DNA from 4 places in the Lactiplantibacillus sp. YT640 genome. Region 2 is predicted to be linked to each of the others. Evidence: predicted binding sites of a transcription regulator. Region 2 holds the regulator's gene; each other region holds the start of a gene.
What was found. Region 2 encodes NrdR, which represses ribonucleotide reductase genes. Its sites were predicted from a motif close to ACACNATATATNGTGT; they were not measured.
Positions count from the first base shown of each region.

Region 1: the regulator NrdR is predicted to act here: its motif matches at 2,311-2,326, upstream of ACOV1R_RS13625 (class Ib ribonucleoside-diphosphate reductase assembly flavoprotein NrdI).
Region 3: the regulator NrdR is predicted to act here: its motif matches at 2,150-2,165, upstream of ACOV1R_RS08430 (deoxynucleoside kinase).
Region 4: the regulator NrdR is predicted to act here: its motif matches at 2,136-2,151, upstream of pnuC (nicotinamide riboside transporter PnuC).

Region 1 is NZ_JBMNVY010000033.1:2,757-6,973, forward strand. Features, by position in the region: gene nrdD (anaerobic ribonucleoside-triphosphate reductase) at 1-697, opposite strand, end outside; partial or broken gene ACOV1R_RS13615 (zinc ribbon domain-containing protein) at 1,017-1,181, opposite strand; gene ACOV1R_RS13620 (IS6 family transposase) at 1,254-1,940, shown strand; gene ACOV1R_RS13625 (class Ib ribonucleoside-diphosphate reductase assembly flavoprotein NrdI) at 2,391-2,843, shown strand; gene nrdE (class 1b ribonucleoside-diphosphate reductase subunit alpha) at 2,871-4,217, shown strand, end outside.
Region 2 is NZ_JBMNVY010000004.1:161,359-165,575, reverse strand. Features, by position in the region: gene mutM (bifunctional DNA-formamidopyrimidine glycosylase/DNA-(apurinic or apyrimidinic site) lyase) at 1-762, shown strand, start outside; gene coaE (dephospho-CoA kinase) at 772-1,365, shown strand; gene nrdR (transcriptional regulator NrdR) at 1,407-1,922, shown strand; gene ACOV1R_RS04850 (replication initiation and membrane attachment family protein) at 1,944-3,347, shown strand; gene dnaI (primosomal protein DnaI) at 3,351-4,217, shown strand, end outside.
Region 3 is NZ_JBMNVY010000010.1:42,616-46,832, forward strand. Features, by position in the region: gene ACOV1R_RS08420 (ABC transporter substrate-binding protein) at 1-589, shown strand, start outside; gene ACOV1R_RS08425 (glycerophosphodiester phosphodiesterase) at 610-1,296, shown strand; gene ACOV1R_RS08430 (deoxynucleoside kinase) at 1,478-2,125, opposite strand; gene mscL (large-conductance mechanosensitive channel protein MscL) at 2,230-2,610, opposite strand; gene ACOV1R_RS08440 (YhgE/Pip domain-containing protein) at 3,114-4,217, opposite strand, start outside.
Region 4 is NZ_JBMNVY010000002.1:258,108-262,324, forward strand. Features, by position in the region: gene ACOV1R_RS02795 (PLP-dependent cysteine synthase family protein) at 1-478, opposite strand, end outside; gene map (type I methionyl aminopeptidase) at 1,091-1,882, opposite strand; gene pnuC (nicotinamide riboside transporter PnuC) at 2,244-3,032, shown strand; gene ACOV1R_RS02810 (DUF2089 family protein) at 3,231-3,509, shown strand; gene ACOV1R_RS02815 (hypothetical protein) at 3,502-3,789, shown strand; gene treR (trehalose operon repressor) at 4,105-4,217, shown strand, end outside.

The DNA.
Region 1 (4,217 bases), on a different contig from region 2:
GACTATAATCTAAATCATGCCAGTGAATCAAACCTTTGATATTAGCATCGGCAATTTTTTTTGGCAATATTTTTAAGCCGATTGCTTTTGAAACGGCACCAGCGGTCAAATCACGTTTGGTGGCATAAACATCAGCGTCTTTGTTAGCATTTTCGTTAACAACGTCATCATCTTTTTTCAATAGCTTGTTAATTTGGTAATCAACAGATGTTTGTTTTTTACGATCGATGTCGTGTTGTAAACGATATGCTGTATACGCTTCGGCAACTTTAAATTCTTCAACATCAACAAGTGATTGTTCAACGGCGGATTGAATCTCAGTAATGTCAAATTGCATTTTATTTTGTCGTAACAATTTGTTAATTGTTAAATCAACAATTTGATCAATCTTGGTGATGTGGTCTTCGATGTTTGAATACACATCTTCAAATGCTTTTGTGACAGCGTTTGTAATGTTTTCACGGTGGAATTTAGCAATGGATTTGTTGCGCTTGATTACGGTTTTTTGGGTATTATAACGTTGTGCTAAGCGTTGTTTTTCTTCGAGATAATGCTTATAAACGAAGACACTTTCGTCGTCATATTCCCACATCTTTGAATGATTTTTGTGATAGCGAACAATTTTTTTATCATTGGCAAGTCGTGTGATTTGCATTTCTGACAATGATAGTTCGTTAACAACATCTTTTAGTTGCATGTAGTCAGACCTTTCTGAGTTTTTATTTTAAGTCTAACGATAATGTTAGACTTACAGTTTTATTATAGCATAGCTCGCATTTATACAATAACATTTGTTGATGACAGAAATGTTTAACTGAATCGCGTTTTGCTTTTGTTAATCGGGGTTAAGAGAAATCACAGATGAAAATGTCATCGGCATAGTCTTTAGTGAACTACTCGTCACTAAAGTAACGAGCTTCTAGGAACACCGCTGACTTACACGTATATTCTAGGAATATCAGTGCAGAGGTTACGGCTATTTACTAAGGGTCGTTCCGACCCAGTTTAGTCTTTTATTAAACGTTTAATATATTGATAGCAGCATTAATGTCTCTATCGTGATTAATACCACAGTTAGGACATATCCACTGTCTAATATCTAAGGTATGTTTACCATCATCGTACCCACAGCTTGAGCAGATTTGAGATGTCTTTCTTGGATTAACAGTGACCAACTGTTTACGGTTCTGGTGCAAAATTTTTCAGGTAAACTTATTTTGAGTATAATTAGCCTAAAAAGCGAGGTAGCGATGATGGAAAATTATTTTAAAGGGCGACATTTCCAAAAAGATATTATTTTGGTAGCCGTTGGCTACTATTTTAGATTCTCATTAAGCTACCGTGATGTGGTTGAAATTTTGCGTGACCGTGGAATTATTATTCATCATACAACCGTCATGCGCTGGGTTCACCATTACGGGCCACTATTCAAATTATTATGGCGAAAACAGCGAGATACTCATAGTCAAAGCTGGCGAGTTGATGAAACCTATATTAAAATCAAAGCTCGTTGGCATTACTTCTATCGAGCCATTGATAGTCATGGATTAACACTAGATTTTGAGTTACGTAAACATCGTGATTATCAATCCGCCTATCATTTTTTGAAACGTTTATTGACGACCTATGGTCGTCCTGATTGTCTGGTTACTGATCAATATGCTGGCACTTTAAAGGCTATTAAACAAGTAATTAAAGATGGCTTATTGGTGAAAGCAAATCACCAATGTTCTAAATATCGTAATAATTTGATTGAACAAGATCATCGGTTAATTAAACACGTCTTAGTAAAATCAAGCGGTTTTCAATCACTACGAACTGCGCTAAAAACGCTAAGTGGGATTGAAGTCATGCATCAACTACATAAAGTAAGCCAAAGAGAACCAAGTCTCTTTGGTTTTTCGTCGTCACAATCACTAATCGAATTATTAGTACAATGATCCGTTCAACAATCGTCCCAATGTATTAAAAAGACTATTTTGTTAATTTTGCACCAGAACCAAACTAACTTCGTGAAGCCAAGTGGCTGATTGATTAACGACGACACGCTTAATTTATCTGGCGTTCAATTCGCAAGCGTCATCTGGCACGCTTTGATGCGTCATTGACCCAACTAAACTCATAAAACTTGATTAAAAAATTGTCGATTTGAAATCTCATTATTTCAAATTGATTTTTTATTGTCTTTTTTGGCCACCACCGTAATTTAATCATCCCCGGTACCAGCCGTTTAATCGTCATTATCAAATGATAATGTTAATTCATATTTTAGCAATTCAATAGATTCATTTTGGGAAAGTCGGTATTCAAACGCTATATATTGTGCTACGATAATTCACGTCACACTATATATAGACAAAGGACGATGATTCGCTACGGAACCTGTAAATATTCTCTACATCAGTTTGAGCGGTAATACCAAATATTTTATTGGCAAACTGACAAAATACTTTGAAGAAGAACGCCACATTCAAGTTAATTCAATTAACGTTAAAGAACACCCCGAATTCACCACTCTCGACCAACCGTTTGTTGCCTTCCTGCCGGCCTTTCTTAAAGGCGGTAACGGAGTTAACAACGGCTACACCGAAATCTTGACCACCATTTTGGGGGATTACCTAGAACACGAAGATAATTATCGCCGTTGTTACGGGATTATCGGTAGCGGCAATCGTAATTTTAATAAGCAGTTTGCACTCACGGCTAAACAGTACGCTGAGCGCTTCGGTTTTCCCTACATTACCGATTTTGAACTACGTGGCACAGCACACGATTTTCCTCGCATCGCCGATGCAATCTTAACCTATCGCGATCAATTCAGTTCTCAAACAACAAAGGAGTAGTCCCTAATGGCAACTAGCACCCCAGAAATGGAAAACACCTATTTTTACTTAAATAACCTCGTAAACATCCCCGTCGACGGAGAAATTCCGCTATATTACGATCAAGAAGCCCTCAAGGCCTATTTTGAAGAGACGGTCGAACCAAAGACTAAACAATTTGATTCATTGGATGCCAAATTAAACTACTTAGTCAACGAAGATTACATTGATCCAGATATCCTGAATCAGTATTCCCACGAATTTGTGCGGTCCTTGTTCGACCGAATGAAAGACCATCACTTCCATTTCCGCAGTTTTCTCGGCGCGTACAAGTTTTACACACAGTACGCCATGAAAACCAACGACGGACAACAATTCTTGGAAAGCTTTATCGACCGTGTCGTCTTCAATGCCCTCTACCTTGCAAACGGTGATGAGCAACTTGCTAATGACGTTGCCGATGAATTAATTTCACAGCGTTATCAGCCCGCCACTCCCACTTTCCTCAACGCGGGGAAAAAGCGCCGCGGAGAAATGGTGTCGTGTTTCCTAATTGATATGGCCGACTCAATGCTCTCCATTGGCCGTGGCGTTAATTCCGCCCTTCAACTATCACGGATTGGCGGTGGCGTCGGTGTTAACCTGTCAAATCTCCGTGCCTCAGGCGATTCTATCAAAAAAATTGCCAACGCCTCGTCCGGGGTTGTACCAGTGATGAAGTTACTTGAGGACTCATTTAGTTACAGTAACCAGCTTGGTCAACGTAACGGTGCTGGGGTTGTCTATCTCAACGTTTTCCATCCCGATATTTTACATTTTCTGGATACCAAAAAAGAAAACGCGGATGAAAAAATTCGGGTAAAGACCCTGTCCCTCGGGCTGATCGTTCCCGATAAATACTATGAATTGCTCAAGACTAACGAACCGATGTATCTTTTTAGTCCCTATGACGTTGAACGCGAATACCACACGCCATTTGCCTACATTGATATCACGAAGGAATATGACAACATGGTTGCCAACCCGAACATCAAAAAATCGGTCTTTAACGCCCGGAAGCTAGAACAAAAGATTTCTCAACTCCAACAAGAATCTGGGTATCCTTACATCTTGAACATTGATACGGCGAACCGCACGAACCCCGTCGATGGCAAAATTATTATGAGTAATCTCTGTAGTGAAATTCTCCAGCCCCAGGAACCCTCAGAACTTGATGATGATCTATCGTATAAGACCATTGGTACCGATATTTCATGTAACCTCGGATCAACTAATATTATGAATATGATTGATTCGCCAGACTTTGGTCGCTCGGTTGCGGTCGCCGTTCGCGCGCTCACCCTCGTGACCGATACAACCAACGTCAAGGAAGTCCCAACCGTTAAACATGGTAAC
Region 2 (4,217 bases):
ACGATTGCTAGTATCGAGGTTTTTTGGCCGAAAATTATTAATAATGATGTCGATAGTTTCAAACAGCGTTTAGCCAACCAAACGATCCAGACCATTGATCGGCGGGGGAAGTATTTATTGTTTCGCTTTAGCAATGGTCTGACGATGGTGTCGCATTTGCGGATGGAAGGCAAGTATAATGTTGTACCGCGTGGTGAAGATCAAGGTAAACACACGCACGTGATCTTCCATCTGACCGATGATCGTGATTTGTTGTACAACGATACGCGTAAGTTCGGGCGAATGACGCTCGTGCCGACCGGTGAAGAAAACACGGTGGCGGGATTGCGGACAATTGGCCCGGAACCCGTTGCTGAACAGTTAACACTGGCTTATATGACGGCCACTTTTGGCAAGTCGAAAAAGATGATCAAACCACTATTGTTGGATCAAAGTAAGATTGCGGGCATTGGGAACATTTATGCGGACGAAACGCTATGGATGAGTAAGATTCATCCAATGCGGCCTGCTAATTCACTAACTACTGATGAGATTGCAACATTGCGCCAAAACATTATTGATGAAATGGCGATGGCAATTAAAGGTCACGGCACCACTGTTCATTCATTTTCAACGGCATTTGGTGAGGCCGGTCAGTTTCAAAATCACTTACACGTCTATGGTCGTGAAGGGGAACCTTGCGAACGGTGTGGCACGATTATTGAGAAAATCAAAGTGGCACAGCGAGGGACCCATTTTTGTCCGTTAGAACAACGGTTGTAGGTGATCAAGATGACAAAGCTGATTGGATTGACTGGTGGCATTGCCACTGGTAAGTCGACTGTTTCTAAGCTGCTGGCAACTAAGTTACCAATCGTTGATGCGGATAAAATCGCGTGGCAGGTTGAAGGGCCAGGCCAACCGACGACCCAAAAGATTGTGGCGCACTTTGGTCAGCAAGCAGTGCTGGCAGACGGGCGGCTGAATCGGCCATGGCTTGGCCAGTTGGTTTTTAACGATGCTCAAGCTTTACAAGCCTTAACCGCAATTACACGGTTACCGATTCAGTACGCGATGTTCGAAGCGATTGTCGCGGCAAACCAGCAACAGCCCGACGCAATTATTTTAGATGTGCCGTTGTTATTTGAAAGTGGCTGGCAACATGTTTGTGATCAAGTGTTGGTTGTGACGGCACCACCAGCCGTAGTATTGCAGCGGTTAATGGCACGTAACCACTTATCGCAACAGGCGGCTCAGGCACGAATTGACAGCCAAATGCCACTTGCACAGAAGGTCGCAAGGGCTGACGTTGTCATTGATAACGGGGCCAACATTGATAAAACTAAAGCAGCCGTGTTAAAATGGCTGAAAACTATTACTAAATAAAGAAAAACTGATTGTTAGTTGTTACAAGGGGTGAGAAGTCTATGCAATGTCCACATTGTCATCATAATGGCTCCCGCGTGGTTGACAGTCGACCAACTGATGATGGTCGCGTGATTCGACGGCGCCGGGAATGCGAAAACTGTGGGTTCCGGTTCACAACATTTGAACGGGTCGAAGCCACGCCATTATTAGTCATTAAGAAAAATGGTGCCCGCGAAGAATTCAATCGTGAAAAAGTCTTGCGCGGAATTATTCGCTCGGCCGAGAAACGACCCGTTAGCATGGAAACCATGACGGGCGTCGTTGATGATGTTGAAAATAAGGTCCGGTCACTGGGCGAAAATGAAATTTCAAGCCAAGTTATCGGCGAGTATGTCATGGAGCAATTGGCAGATATTGACGAAATTTCGTACATTCGTTTTGCCAGTGTTTACCGGCAATTCAAGGATATGCACGTCTTCTTGAATGAACTCCAAGATATGATGGAGCGTGATAAGGTCAAACTGGCAAAACCGTCAGCGAAGACGACCCACGCACCTAAACGAAAAAAAGATTAGTGAAAAAGAATGGTGAACAACATGCCAAATGATGAACCCTTAACACCCAAAACTGGGTTAGTGGTCCCGCAAGCACCAGCGCTCAGTGCGGCGCAACAAGCTGTATTGGCGGAATTATACTTGCCACTGATGGGGCCATTGGCATATAGCTTGTACGCGGCGTTACGTAGCTTACAGAGTAGCGAGAATGAGCTGAGCAATCGACGCAGTCACGCGGAACTGCTTGGCATCCTAAATGTGGACTTGCCGACGGTGTTAGCGGCTCGGCGTAAACTTGAAGCAACTGGCTTGTTGCGCAGCTATTATCAACAAGATGAATTGGGTGCCATGTACATTTATCAATTACAAGCACCATTACTGGCGTTACAATTCTTTGCGGATGATCTATTGAGTGTCCTATTGTTAGATACGGTCGGTGAGTTACGTTATCAACAACTTGCTGGCGATTTTGCAGCACAGCCGATTGACTTGACGGCTGCCAAAGACGTGACGGCAAATATCTTAGATGTGTTTCACGTTGATAGTCAAAAAGTTACGACGCCACCTCTTTCAGTGCAAAAGGTGCGCGCCCAATTGGCGGCCAATGAACCGGCCGAGGATCACTCGCCCGTGCTCAGTGACGATGACTTTGACTGGCAACTGTTGGGGCAAATTTTGAAGCAGAACTATGTTGATCTCAAACAGGTTGCGAGTTCACGGCAACTGATCATTACGGAAAGTCGGGTCTACGGCATCAGTGAGATTGAGATGGCTAAGTTAATCAGTGAAGTGGCTAGTTTAACAACGGGTCAGTTTGATGAAAATCAATTGAAATTATTGATTGCGCGGCGCTATGAACGGCCCGCAGTTTCGAGTCAGCAGGTCGCTACGGAAGCAACGGTTGCAACGACGACCACTAAGGATAACAAGGCTTCAGCACAGCTCTCAACGGCTGAGCAGCAACTCGTGACGTATGCTAAGCAGACAGTGCCGTATGACTTTTTATCAGCTTTGAAGCAGGAGAAACATGGTTTTGTGACGAGCGGTGAGAACCGGCTAGTTCATGATTTAATTGGTCGGGGGGTATTACCCAATGCCGTCATCAACATGGTGATCTACTACTTATTGCAAAATCGGGAGTTAGCTGCCCTTAATCGTAATTTGCTAGAAACAGTCGCCAATGATTGGCAACAACACGGCATTACGACGCCGGAAGCGGCTTTGATGTATTTGAAGCAACGTAAACAGCCGAAATCAACACCAACACGGCGCAAGAACAATCGACCGACGCGTAAGGAGATTATGCCAAAGTGGGCCCAACAACAGCAACAGACTGAGAGTGGTAAGCAACCAGCTCAGACCGGTAAACAAATTACTGCTGCCCAACGCAAACAGCTTGCTGATCGACTAGCAAAGCTTGAGACAAATTCGGAAAAGGAGGACTAAAACATGGAGAATATCTCAGAAACACTCCGGACGTTAATGAATCGGAAAAACTTGAATCATCGGTATGAGGCGTTAATGACAACTGTGTACCAAGATCCAGATGTTCGCCAGTTTTTAGCTGCTCATCAAAACGAATTATCTTCGGATGCGCTAGAACGTTCAGCGGCTAAATTATATGAATTTTGTGAAGAGAAACGTAAAATTGCGCGGCACGAGCCAACTCAAGCACCTGGGTATCAGCCGACATTAGTGATGAGTAATCACTTGATTGACATTGCTTATCAGCCAACACCACAAATGCAAGAACAGCAAGCTGCTCACGCATTGCAACAGCGGGTTCGATCAATCAGCATGCCGAAAAATATTCAGACGGCGGACTTAAAGACGTATGATCAAGATGGTGACCGGGCGACAGCATTAATGGCAGCACTTGATTTTATTGATGCCTATACACAAGCGCCCAAGCGTTTTCACCGGGGCTTATATCTCTACGGCTCATTTGGTGTCGGTAAAACTTATTTACTCGGTGGGATGGCGAACGCGTTGGCTGCTAAGGGTTTCAATACGACCTTGATTCATTTTCCGAGTTTTGCGGTCGAGATGAAGCGCTCAATTAGTAACAATACGTCGGCGGATAAGGTCGATGCGATTAAACGGGCACCGATTCTCATGATTGATGATATCGGTGCGGATGCTTCGTCGACTTGGATTCGGGACGATGTGCTCGGGGTTATTCTGGAGTATCGAATGCAGGAGGAACTGCCAACTTGTTTTTCGTCTAATTTTTCGATGCAAGAATTGCAAGATGGTTATTTGACGCTCTCACAAAAGGGTGATGAAGAACCAGTCAAAGCGCAGCGAATCATGCAA
Region 3 (4,217 bases), on a different contig from region 2:
CTTTATGAACTTTGGTTCGGGTGGTAATGCTGCTGCAAATGAAGCAGCTTCTTTCTTGGCAGGCCATTTGGGTATCTTCATGCAATCGTCCGCGAACACGGGTCAGTTGTATCAAGTGCTCAAAAATGATCTAGGTGTCACATATTTCCCACGGCCGAATGGTCAGAGAGCCAACGGAATCGCAGTTGGTGGGGCGGCACTTTGGATTGCGAACGATAAACCAAGCGCGGTCCAAGATGGCGCGTGGGAATTCACTAAGTTTCTCGCTAGCGCACAGACGCAAGCCGATTGGCAAGCCAAGACTGGTTATTTAGCCGTTAATAAGGGGGCTAAGGACGAGCCAACGCTGAAAAAACTATTCAAGAAGTCGCCGGTCCTAGAAGTTTCTGGTAATCAGATGCTACGAACGAAGCCTAATAATACGAACTCAGGTGTCTTTGTCGATGGTTGGGTTCCCGCACGGACGGCGATTCAAACGGCGATGCAGCAGATTTTTGCAGGCCAAGATATTCGACAATCGTTGCAAACGGCTGAAAATACGTACAATAAAGTGTTAGAATCAAATAACCGTGCAAACGGTCGTCATTAATTGGAAAGAGTTGAAGAATTGTGCCAAATATGTCGTTGATTTATGGTCATCGGGGCGTTCCCGTTAAGTTTCCTGAGAATTCGCTAGCTGGGTTTGCGTATGCCATCAGTCATCATATCGATGGCTTAGAGTTTGACGTCCATCTTACCCAGGATCAAATACCAGTGATTATGCATGACGAACGAATCGATCGAACTACTAATGGGCAAGGGGCCATTGCGGATCTGACCTTCGAACAGTTGCGTAGATTTGAATTAGCAAATGGAGAGCCCGTCCCATCCTTACAAGAATTTTTAAACTTAGTGAGTGGGGAGCCCGTTCACTTGAACCTTGAGTTGAAGACTGATCGACACTATTATCTTGATATCGAGCGGATTGTGCTACGGATGGTCCGGCAGACTGACTTAATTTATCCGGTCGTTTTTTCGTCGTTTAATCTGAAGAGTTTACAGCGGGCCTACGCCATTGATGCCAGCCAGAAATATGCTTTTTTGACTTCAGCGCGTCTGGGTAATCCGGATGAGTTTGCGACTCACGAACACTTAGAAGGGGTGCATCTTGAACACTATCAACCTGTACACCATGTTGCTGAACGGGTTTGGACAGTGGATGAGCCAATCGTAATGCAACAATTGTTCGCAGCCTCGGTCAATGCGGTGATTACCAATAACTTTGAGTTAGCCCAACAAGTCCGGGCAGCCATGTAATCGAGCGCAATTGTGCTAGTGCGGCATTCAAAGATTGTCGTTTGGTAATGCGACACTACCCGCGCTACCTAGTTAGCTGGTCGCGAGTCATTAAGAAGTTTCTGTATTGTTTGCTCGCTAGATTGTGCGCAATAAAAGCGCTAGTCCCCATTATCGGGACTGGCGCTTTTAGCATGATTAATTAAACTGTGGTTGGATTGCGAATCTTGCCTAATTCAGAATCGATTTGAGCCAGCACTGCTTGTTGGTTAGCAGGTTTTTCCAAGTCGTACTGTTGTAAATCAATCTTCATTTTAGGGCTAGCATCGTATTCATCGTACCATTTCCGATAAGCGGTCCACATCTTATAGTAATAAGATTCCAGTTCAGGGTTGTGGTCGAACTGTTCGTAGTCGCGACCACGTTTCTTGATCCGGTAAAGAATCGTATCGAAGTCAGTTTCAGAGTAGACCATCAAGTCTGGTGCCTTCTTAGGCAGTTCAGTCAATTCGGTCATCATATTGTCTAGTAGTTGCAAGTAAACATTCAATTCAGTGTCAGAGATGTTTCCTTCAGCGTTGTTTTCTTTGGTGAAGAGGGCATCTTCATAGATGGAGCGGTCGAGGACGTTGTTATCGTCGGCCAATGCCTTCTTGATCATTGCAAAACGTTTGTTGAGGAAATAGATTTGTAATAGGAACCCGTAATTCTTAGGATCCGAATAATAAAGTGGCAATACGGGGTTGTCGCCAACCGGTTCGTAAAATGCCTTAGTTCCAAGGTGGTCAGCAATTAACCCCGTTAACGTGGTTTTGCCGACTCCAATCATTCCTGCTGTTATTATCACCATGATAGCCCCTCTTTATAAAAAATTGCACAATATATTGTATCTCAAAAAAAGTTTTAATACCATATAGACTTTTAATGAAAAATTTGCTTGGGAGCTATTTTCACTTATTTTTTAGCCTGTTCCTTTAATAAATCACGAATTTCTTCTAGATATTGCGCGGAAACATCGACTTCTTCTTCCTCGGGTTCTTCTGGTTCATTTTTAACCACTTTATTAATAATTTTCACCAGAATGAAAACGACGATGGCGACGATGAAGAAATTAATGATGGCATTTAGAAAGGACCCGTACTTAAAAGTAGCATCACCGATACTGAACTTTAGATTGGATAAATCAACTTTGCCTAAGAAAATCCCAATCAGTGGATTAATTAAGTTGTCTGTCAACGATTTAACAATGGCCGTAAAAGCGGACCCGATAATAACCCCAACGGCCAAATCAATCACGTTACCGCGGGCAATAAATTCCTTGAATTCTTTGATCATGCGACTCGCACTCCTTTATTAATTGACTGTTAACAGTATAGCCAAAATCAAACGCTGACTCAATCAATATACCAATCTAATTTAACCGTAAGCTTGTCCCTAACTAAAGCATACCCATACTAATTTGAGGTGGTATCATGATTAGTTTTGTTTGGATAGTGACTTAATGTTGTTCTGAATGATTGTTGTGGTGCATTTGAGACTAGTTAATGGTTTTAGTTAGTTGGGCTGTTGACTGACAAGCTAGATGACTTAGCGTGTGTGACATCCGGTCAAAATGAGTCTGTGAAAAGCAGTCTCAAGTAATGGGGAAGTCGTTTCAATATTAGTAGGGATTTTCACGAATACTAATAATATGGTAGTAGGTTAAGGTGTTGACCAGCGAATCAGAATTAACAGCACCATTTGGGTAAAGTCGTCAACTTAGTTAGCTGCTAAAAACGACTCTCTCTGATATAGAGAAAGTCGTTTTGGCAGTGTTTCGAGATCATAAATCCAAATAACTAATTCGTTTTATTGTCAGATGCTTTAGCTTGAGCCTTTCGCCGAACCAACGTGGCTAACTTACTCTGAGTGGCTTTGACGGCGACGGGGTCTTCAAAGTCAATTTGAGCCAGCCGAGGGTAACGACGGATAAAGAACAACCAGGTCAGAGCAATAAACAGCATTAGAATCAGTGCTAAGACGCCCATCTCAGGAAGAGCAGAATTACCAGTCATTAAGGTCTGCCGCAAGCCGTTGACGCTGTAACTCATTGGTAACCACGGGTGGATTGTTTGGAAAAAGTGACCTGACAGCTGAATTGGATACGTTCCGGCTGAACCACCGAGCTGTAAGACTAGTAGTACCATACTGAAGAAGGCGCCAGCTTTGCCGAAGACAAGGTTAAGCCAAGCGACGATCGTCATGAAGAGTAGCGCCGTTAGCGTGAGTAACAACCAAGTGGCAAACGGATGAATCGGGCTGAGTCCGTTGATTAACATCATCAAGCCGAGCATAATCGTACTTTCCATGATTGAAAAGACGAGCATGATGCTGGCCTTGCTACTCCACCAATCCAGTGCCGATTGCGGGTGTTTGCGTGGGGTATACATATCAAACATCATATTGAGGGCGAGCGCGCCGACAAATAACGAGACACTTAACATATACGGCGCCATACCAGTACCGTTGTTTGGTACATCATCACGGTCCTGGTGAGTTGTAGTGACGGGTTTGGCAACTTGTTGATACGTCAGTTTTGATGGATTGAGATTCCCCTTGCTTGCGGCCGTTCCTAATTTGGTCGCTAATGCTTGGTTACCAGTTTGAATCTTATTACCAGCGGTTGTAACTTGGTTAGCACCCACGGCTAGTTGCTGAGCTCCGGTGGCTAATTGCCCATTGCCACTAGTGAGTTGCTGACTGCCATTAGCGAGTGCAATACCCGTTGTGCCGAGTCGATGTAAGCCAGTGGTGACTTGTTGACTGCCCGTAACTAACTGTGAGATGCCAGTTGTTAAGCTGGGTAGGTTGGTCTGTGCAGATTGAAGACCCGTAGCCACGCGGCTGGCACCTTGTGTTAGCTGGTTGCCCTGGGTGCTGAGTTGACGCGTGCCCGCGGTCAG
Region 4 (4,217 bases), on a different contig from region 2:
TTTCTGGTGCCAGTGTGTGGTAATAAGCCGCGGGATTAGCCGGATTCTTGAATTGCATGGGGACGTAACTGTTGGAAATCGTTGCGGCTAGTGCCTCAGCTTTGCGAATGGCACCTTTGATTCCTTCCTCGCTAGGTGTATGAACAATTTCAGCACCCAATGCTTGCATTAAAACTTGTTTTTCCATACTGAACTTTTCTGGGACGACTAAGATGGTACGTAGGTGGTGCGCTTGAGTTGCTAAGGCTAAACCAATTCCGGTGTTACCAGCAGTTGGTTCAATAATCGTTGTCTTGGCGTTAACCCGGCCCCGTTGCAAGCCGTCTTCAATCAGATAGGCTCCCAGCCGGTCCTTAATACTGCCGCCGGGGTTGAACATTTCAAGCTTGGCATAGATGTGACTGTGATTTGGAACCTCGATGGGTAACGCCATCAGGGGGGTGTGGCCGATAAGTTCTTGAACGTGCTGAATGAGCATATAAATTCCTCCAATCGCTGCGGTGGGGTGCCAAAAGCGACAAAAAAGGCGCGAGAATTCGAATGAATTCCTCGCGCCCAGTACAATATCCAGCCATGCTGGACATTGATTTTTAGGATGACACTCCTCAAAAAGTCAATGCTTAACAGGCCGAACATCGCGATAAGCGCGCAGTTCGGCAACAACAGTTATTCAAAGCACTACTTGTTAATTGAGTCATGTCTGATCCTCCTCTGGATTAATTGGGACTAACTATACAAGATGATTTTGAGCGCGTCAAGTGGTGAATGACGATTTGCAATAAGCGGTAAAAGATGAAGATTGGCTGAGAACGTTATTGAATCAGCGTTAGTTTTGCCAAACGGTTGTCATTAAAATAAATATATTAGGTGGTTGAATCAGTTGATTGTGACCGAGGATAAAGATGTTAAAATTTATCCAATATCAGTTTTTCATGTCTTATAATCAAGACGTTTTCCAAGACACATATAACTAGTTTTATTCTGACAATAGCTAGTGAACGTGCTGTTGATAATAACTAAAACAATCCCACCCTGATTAGCAAGTGACTAAACTAGGGTGGGATTGTTCGTGATTATAATTTAAATGATATTACTTATTCCATAAGTATTTAGCATCAAAATCATTATCGAATGATGATAAAATCTTAGGACCGTCATCGGTAACGACAAGGGTGTGCTCGTATTGGCAGCTAAGACTGCCATCTAAAGTGCGAACAGTCCAACCGTCATCGGCAGTTTCGCCAGAACGCCAGTCACCAATATTGACCATTGGTTCGATAGTAATGGTCATACCAGCTTTTAGACGGGTGCCGTGACCAGCTTCGCCATAATGTGGAACATCAGGCTTTTCGTGCATCGTCGGTCCAATACCATGACCAATGTATTCGCGTACAACGCCGTAACCCATTTCGTTTTCAGCGTAATTCTGAATAGCCCAGCCGATATCACCAATTCGGTTGCCAACAACGGCTTGGTCAATACCGAGGTATAGCGCTTTATGGGTCACTTCCATGAGTTTTTTAACTTCGGGTGATGGTGTACCAGCAACAAAGGCGTGGCAAGAGTCACTAAGGTAGCCATGGTAGTTAATAACGGTATCAACTTTTAATAAGTCTCCATCTTTGACCAAGATATCTTTACTAGGACAGCCGTGACAAATCATGTCATTGACGCTGACACAAGTTGAGTACTTATAACCTTCAAAGTTGAGTTCGCCAGGAGTAGCGTCGTGTGCAACGATGTATTCGTAGGCAAAGTGGTCAACATCCCAAGTCGTAATTCCGGGCTTGATGTAGTCTTCAAGGGCGTGAAACAGGCCAACCATGATGTCACCGGCAGCTTGCATCCCTTTGATTTCGCGATCTGATTTAAGCGTAATCATGAGGTTCCTCCAAAAAAATTAATTATATTGTGATGCTAAAAGTTTGTTCCTCTCCAGTATACTGCAAGCATTGTATTGCGACAAAACGCATTGTTTTGACCTGATATTGACAACGCTATCAGTAGGCCGAAATCAAAAAAATATAAAAAAATCAGCACGCCAAAAATACCAAATTGCCGGGGCGCAGTTGGATTAATTGTAAACAATTCAATATAAATTTGGAATTTTACCCTTTTCATCGGCCAAGATAATGATACAATATATTGTGTTGTTTCAAACGGAAACACTACATGTAGTAGTGTGACGTGACTGGTTGGCCAACTAGACACCTACAACCGCATATGAAAACGGAAAGAGGAGCATGATTTTGAGTAATTATTTTAAATTCTTATCACACCAACTAAAAGGTTGGCCACAACAGAACTACTATCTATTCTATTTTAGCCTAGGATGTCAAGTAATGACGTTAGTAAGTGCGCCAATTACAGCATTGTCTATTTTAACATTTATTGGGACCACTTTGGGTGTTCTTTGTGTGTTAGCCATTAATGCGGCTAAGTCAGTCAATGGATTATTAGGCGTCATCTCCGCCGCTTGCTTCATCGTAGTTGGTTTTTCAGCTAAGAACTATTTAAGCATTGGGGAACAATTAGCCTACGTCGTAACGCTTGATATTCCAGTACTATTAAGTGCTAATTGGAACGTCAACATGGTTTCAAAGATTCGGAAGTTTACGGGTAAGACGTGGATCGTCGCAATTGTCGCAACTTTAGTTGTTTATGCCATCTCCGGCTATCTTATTGGTGCCTTAACTGATGATCCCCGGCCATGGGTCGATGCCATTAGTTTTGCGATTTGTTTAACGGCCGGCGTTATTTGCTTCCTCCGTTACAACAACCAGTATTTCTGGTGGATTGCCTCTGGTTTAGCACAAATGGTCCTCTGGTTCATCTCGTTCCGTCAAGGTTCGGCGACACTAGCAATGTTCATTAATAGTTCCGTTTATCTGATGAACGATGTCTTGGCTTTCACTGTTTCACCTTGGTATAACAAACATGAACGCGCTCGGTTGATGGCCGAAGAACAAGCAGCTAGTGATGCAGCTAGCGCGGATGCTAGTGATAATCAGGCATTTGGATTGAATCACTAAAGGTCAGCTAATAAATTTACTGAGACTAGTAGCGTTAATATTCTAAATAAGGCGAGTACTGTAATTCTTTTGGATTAGAGTACTCGTCTTTATTTGAATAGCTCCGGATTGTATCAGTTATCAAATATATGATTTTTTATTGACATTATAATAAACAATGTTAAAGTTTAATAAACAATATTAAAAAAGAGGGATGCTATGGACTGGTTTGTGAATTTAGAACGTGAGGATCAGGAATTTGTTAAACAATTGGTTATTGCCTCAGGTTCTCTAAAACAACTCGCTAAGATTTATCAAGTGAGTTATCCAACCGTGCGAATGCGGTTAAACACGATTATTCAAAAAATTAACTTTATTGAGGACAACGGTGCAAATACGTTTGAAACGAAGGTTATGAAATTGGTAATCGATGAGAAATTATCGTTAGAGGTAGCAAAACAGATTATTACTGACTTTAGGGAGGAACAACATGAGTGATTTTAAAGGAATTCTGATTGGTATGTTGGTCGTTGCAGTGCTCTATATGTTAGATCGATACTTACCAAGGTGGTTTGGGGCAATTCCGGGAGCTGGCTTTTTAGGCTTTATTATTTACATTGTTTTTACAAAAGAGGTCTCTTTATTATCAATAGTAACCGTATTGTTAGTTGGCGAAGCCGTGCTGAATGGTATCTGGATAGATGCACTCGTGAACCGAAAGAGAAAAATGAAAAAAGAAGTAGCAACAATGAAAGCGAAAGATTTATTGCGAAAATAGTAATATTAATGAAATCATCAGATATAGAATCGACATTGGTTGGAGATTGCTGTTAGCGCTCTGCGAATGTCGATTTTTTATTATGGTGCGGACTATCCTGCTAGTTCAACCAATACTGTATAGGTGTTGGCACTTATTATGAAGCAGTTATTGAATACTGAAATATAAGCTCGGATTTTGTGAACTCTAGACATGTCTAGACCTGATCTGGCTGGTATAATCTACAAATTTAATTGGGTTATTATTTAAATATTGACAACTTGTCTAAACAAGTCTATATTCATAAATGAAAACGATAACAAAGGGGTGGTTGCCGTGAATAAAGCGGCCTTAGTTTATCAAGATTTGCTCCAGAAAATTGATGCGGAGGTTTACCCGATCGGGAGTTATTTGCCGAGTGAACATCAACTTTGTGAGCTATATGGGAT